2 regions of the Mesorhizobium silamurunense genome follow, and region 2 is predicted to be linked to the other one. Evidence: predicted binding sites of a transcription regulator. Region 2 holds the regulator's gene; the other holds the start of a gene.
The links. The regulator LexA, encoded in region 2, represses DNA repair genes until DNA is damaged. The targets are predictions, from matches to a motif close to TGTTCNNNNTGTGTTCNG.

Region 1 (2,401 bases), on a different contig from region 2:
GTCGGTCGAGATTGGGAATGACGCCCTCGAAGGTCTTTGTGGTCTTATAGGAGCGCAGGCCGTCATCATACTGGAAGGTGATCTCGCGCTCGCCCGTGCCGTGCAGCACGGCCTGTTGCGCCTCCGCGCTCAGATCCTTGAACTTGTCGCCGAGCTTGAAGCCATAGACCTTGCCGAGCGCTTCCAGCGTCTGCGCGTAGTAGGGCGAGGTCGACTTCGCCCATGGGCTGATGGCGCCATCGCGCAGCGAGACATTCTCGTCCGGCACGACGAGGTTGGCGTCGATGGCGCGCTGGCTGCCGAGGCCATCGCAGGTCGGGCAGGCGCCGAACGGATTGTTGAAGGAGAACAGCCTGGGCTCGATCTCGGGAATGGTGAAGCCCGAGACCGGGCAGGCGAATTTCTCCGAGAACATGATGCGTTCATGCGTCTCGTTCTTCGACTTGTTGACCGAGTCCTCGCCCGTCTGGCTGGCGTCGAGCGGCCTGTCGGCGAATTCGGCCACCGCCAAGCCGTCGGCGAGCTTCAGCGCGGTTTCCATCGAGTCCGCCAGCCGCGTCGCCAGATCGCCGCGCACGACGATGCGGTCAACGACGACGTCGATGTCGTGCTTGTACTTTTTGTCCAGCGCCGGCACGTCGGCGATCTCGTAAAAAACGCCGTCGACCTTGACGCGCTGGAAACCCTTCTTCTGCAGCTCCAGCAGTTCCTTGCGGTACTCGCCCTTGCGGCCGCGCACGATCGGCGCCAGCAGATAGAGGCGGGTGCCCTCGTCAAGCGCCAGCACGCGGTCGACCATCTGGCTGACCGTCTGGCTCTCGATCGGCAGGCCGGTGGCCGGCGAATAGGGAATGCCGACACGCGCGAACAGCAGTCGCATGTAGTCGTAGATTTCGGTGACGGTGCCGACCGTCGAACGCGGGTTGCGCGAAGTGGTCTTCTGTTCGATCGAGATGGCGGGCGACAGGCCGTCGATCTGGTCGACGTCCGGCTTCTGCATCATCTCCAGGAACTGGCGGGCATAGGCCGACAGGCTTTCGACATAGCGGCGCTGGCCCTCGGCATAGATGGTGTCGAAGGCGAGCGACGACTTGCCGGATCCTGACAGGCCGGTCATGACGATCAGGCTGTCGCGCGGCAGGTCGAGATCGACGTTCTTGAGATTGTGTTCGCGGGCCCCGCGAATGGAAAGGTATTTTTGGTCGGCCATCGCCGGTCGCCGCCTCAGGTCTGGAATTTGCTGGAGTGGCGGGGTTTCCCGGCCATCCTTTATGTAGGTATTTTCGCCGCCACGTCGAGAGACGCCACAAATCTCGACAGAAGCGTTTAACCGTCTTTCGCGCGGGCGAGCAAGCAGAAAGAACAAAGGCTGAACACGCTCCTGACAAAGCGCTGTGGAAACAATGGATGCGCTGGCGACAGTTCGGCTAAGGCGCCGGTGCCATCGACTTACCTGGACGTAACGTCCCGGCGATCACAATTTTCGGTAACCGGCTATTCAACGGTTGACGCCGGCGACTCACGGGCGCAGTCTCGAAACGTCAACGAAGCCGGCCGTCTTTCGATGGCCTCGTCACCCAGAGGTGGCCTGCGAGACGCCGCAGGCGTTAGCGATTTGCGCTTCGAACGACATTGTCGCAACGGACCCAGGAGCGGAGCATGACGCCACCGGACAGTCCCTTGAGGCTCCACACAAAGATGGAGCCGCGGCGGGCATAAGAGCCAGGGCAGGCGTGAGCGCCAGCCCGACAAACCGTGACCTGCCGATTACGCACAATCAGAGACCATAGTCGGATCGTCGGCTGAACGCCGCGCAGCATCCGAAACAGAACGCCGGCAGTCCACTCCCGGCTAAAATTGGGTTTTAGATCCATGAAAGCCCCGTCCACCTGCGGAAGCAGTGGCGGGGCTTACACTTTTGCGAGCAAGCGGATTCTAAACCTGCCGGTTCGCCATCAGTGGTTGGGTGGCCTGATGCCGCCCGTTGCCATGTCGATGGTTATGCTGCCGGAAATCCTGACATCGGTATCGCCGATCTTGAACGTGCCGTTGCTGCCGGCGGGCAGCGCGTCGTCCGGTTCCGGCTGTGGCGCAGGCTTGGCGATGCGATAATCGCCGCTGACGCCAGGCAATTTCTGCGTCGAGCCGTCGTCGGCAAAAGCCGATGTGCTGCCAATCAGAGCGCCAGCGAGAGCGGCGAGGCCGATGCGCAAATGTCTGGATTGCCGGTGCGTCGTCATTCGCCAACTATAGAGGCGCGCTGGGAGCGAGGCCAGACGCGCAGCAATCAAATTGCCGCGCGGTCGCTGTCATGCCGCCTTCTTGCGCGTGTCGTAAACATGGTCGACGAGGCCCCAGGCCTTGGCCTCCTCGGCGGTCATGAAGTAGTCGCGATCGAGCG
Region 2 (2,401 bases):
CGGCGTCCGCCAACCATCCAAGCCTCAATGTGGTGCGTCGGCCGCTGGTTGCCATCATCGCCACGGGCGACGAGTTGCTGCCTCCCGGCAGCGCGCTCGGCCCCGACCAGATCATCTCGTCCAATGCCTATGGCGTCACAGCCACGGCCCAGTCGGTTGGAGCGCGCGCGCTCGACCTCGGCATCGCCGCCGACCGGCAGCACGCGATCGCGGCTTTGGTCAAGAAAGCGGTCTCAGCAGGCGCCGATATCATCGTCACTCTCGGCGGCGCCTCGGTCGGCGACCACGACCTGATCCACGACGTGCTCACCGGCGAAGGCATGCAGCTCGATTTCTGGAAGATCGCCATGCGTCCCGGCAAACCGTTGATGTTTGGCCGGCTTGGTAACATCCGCTGCCTTGGCCTGCCTGGCAATCCGGTGGCGAGCCTTGTCTGCTCGCAATTGTTCCTGAAGCCGCTTCTGGCGCGGCTGGGCGGCCGCAATTACCGACAGGACATCCGCACCGCGCGGTTGGCTGCCGCGATGCACGCCAACGATCTCAGGCAGGACTATGTGCGGGCCGTCGTGCGCGAGGAGGCCGGACAGTTGGTCGCGACACCGTTTGGCATCCAGGATTCCTCGATGCTGAGAATGCTTGCCGAGGCTAATGGCCTGATCGTGCGTGAGCCCTTCGCCCCGGCGGCGGAAGCCGGCGCCGAATGCAGCGTTCTGATGTTACGCTGAACAAAACGTCAACACATTCACTAAACTTTAAACGGTTGCGGAACACAACTGGAACAGATAGTGTTTGTTCTGGGTTTGTTTTCTGATTCTGGTTTCAGAACCCATGGGGTCGCCATGCTGACGCGCAAACAACATGAACTGCTGATGTTCATCCATGAACGGCTCAAGGAAAGCGGCATTCCGCCGTCTTTCGACGAGATGAAGGAAGCGCTCGACCTTGCCTCGAAGTCCGGCATCCATCGCCTGATCACGGCGCTGGAAGAGCGCGGTTTCATTCGCCGGCTGCCGAACCGGGCGCGCGCTCTTGAAGTCCTGAGGCTGCCCGATTCGATCGCGCCCGGCCTCAATGCGGCGAAGAAATTCTCGCCGAGCGTCATCCAGGGCGGCCAAGGCAATCTCGGCCGGCAGATCAAGCCTGCGGCGCCCTCGCGCACGCCTACGCCCAGCAATGACGACGACGCCGTTTCGGCCGTGTCCATTCCGGTTATGGGCCGCATCGCAGCGGGTGTGCCGATCGATGCCATCCAGCACCAGACGCATTCGATCACGGTGCCGCCGGACATGATCGCGGGCGGCGAGCACTACGCCCTGGAGGTCAAGGGCGACTCGATGATCGAGGCGGGCATCTTCGACGGCGATACGGTGATCATCCGCAACGCCAACACGGCTAGCCCCGGCGAGATCGTGGTGGCCCTTGTCGACGACGAGGAAGCGACGCTGAAGCGCTTCCGCCGCAAGGGTGCCTCGATCGCGCTCGAGGCCGCCAACCCGGCCTATGAGACCCGCATCTTCGGTCCCGATCGCGTCAAGGTGCAGGGCAAGCTCGTCGGGCTCATCCGCCGCTACTGAGTGGCTGGCTGCGTGGTCTGTGGCTTCTCAGGCTTCTTGTAAGGCGCTAACCCTCTCGCCTCGCGCGAGTAGCGCCGCTGTTCGTGCCAGGGGCGGTACGGTTTTTCGACGGCATATTGAATAGTTGGTCGCGCCGTCGCCGATTGCGGGTCGAAGAAGACGGCAGCACTGCCGTCACGCGCAAGCTGGCGCTTGGTGACGACGAGAATGCGCGGATCGCGGCAAGGATTGTAGGCCGTTGCGTCATTGATGACGATGAGGTCGGCGAAGCCGCAGGCCGGGCGAGCGCTGTTGCGATTTTCCGCCAACGCGACGATCGCGCCGGATGGGTGCCGGCCAATGCAGAGATCGCTCGTGCAGTAAAAGGGCGATCCCGGCGGCAGGTCGACGGGGTCGGCAATATCCAGCGCGCCTTTCGCAAATGTCTCCGGCGGCACGATTGTTTCGGCCTTGAGCGCGCGTTTCCAGTTCTCGGTGGTGAACTCGTTGGAGCGGGCACGGTTGACGGCGAGCTCGCCGCCGCCGATCGGCATGGCCACCAGATGCGCATCCTCCGAGATCAGCAGGTCCGGCGTGCGCACCTGCGGGATGGTCAGCAAGGCCGCGACTGCGAAAGGAATTGCGGCCAGCCTGAGCCAGGTGGTCGCCATAGTGCCGATGACGAGCGCGATCGTCGCCAACAGCACCGAGTGGATCGAGATCAGCCCCACGGCATCGACCGGCGACCATTCCGAAATGCACGCCGAGATCGCGATCATCGCCGTCAGGCCCTTGCCCATCACGTAGAGGAAAGGCCCGTCGAAGCCGAAGGGCATCATGACCGCGCT

Region 1: uvrA (excinuclease ABC subunit UvrA) is a predicted target of LexA. The motif match lies at 1,359-1,376, and genes of this name have one in related genera.

What each region holds. Positions count from the first base shown of each region.
Region 1 is NZ_LPVS01000050.1:19,499-21,899, forward strand. Features, by position in the region: gene uvrA (excinuclease ABC subunit UvrA) at 1-1,210, opposite strand, end outside; gene AU465_RS13620 (hypothetical protein) at 1,956-2,240, opposite strand; gene AU465_RS13625 (ATP-dependent Clp protease proteolytic subunit) at 2,310-2,401, opposite strand, start outside.
Region 2 is NZ_LPVS01000027.1:190,328-192,728, forward strand. Features, by position in the region: gene AU465_RS06800 (molybdopterin molybdotransferase MoeA) at 1-725, shown strand, start outside; gene lexA (transcriptional repressor LexA) at 840-1,574, shown strand; partial or broken gene AU465_RS06810 (ComEC/Rec2 family competence protein) at 1,568-2,401, opposite strand, start outside.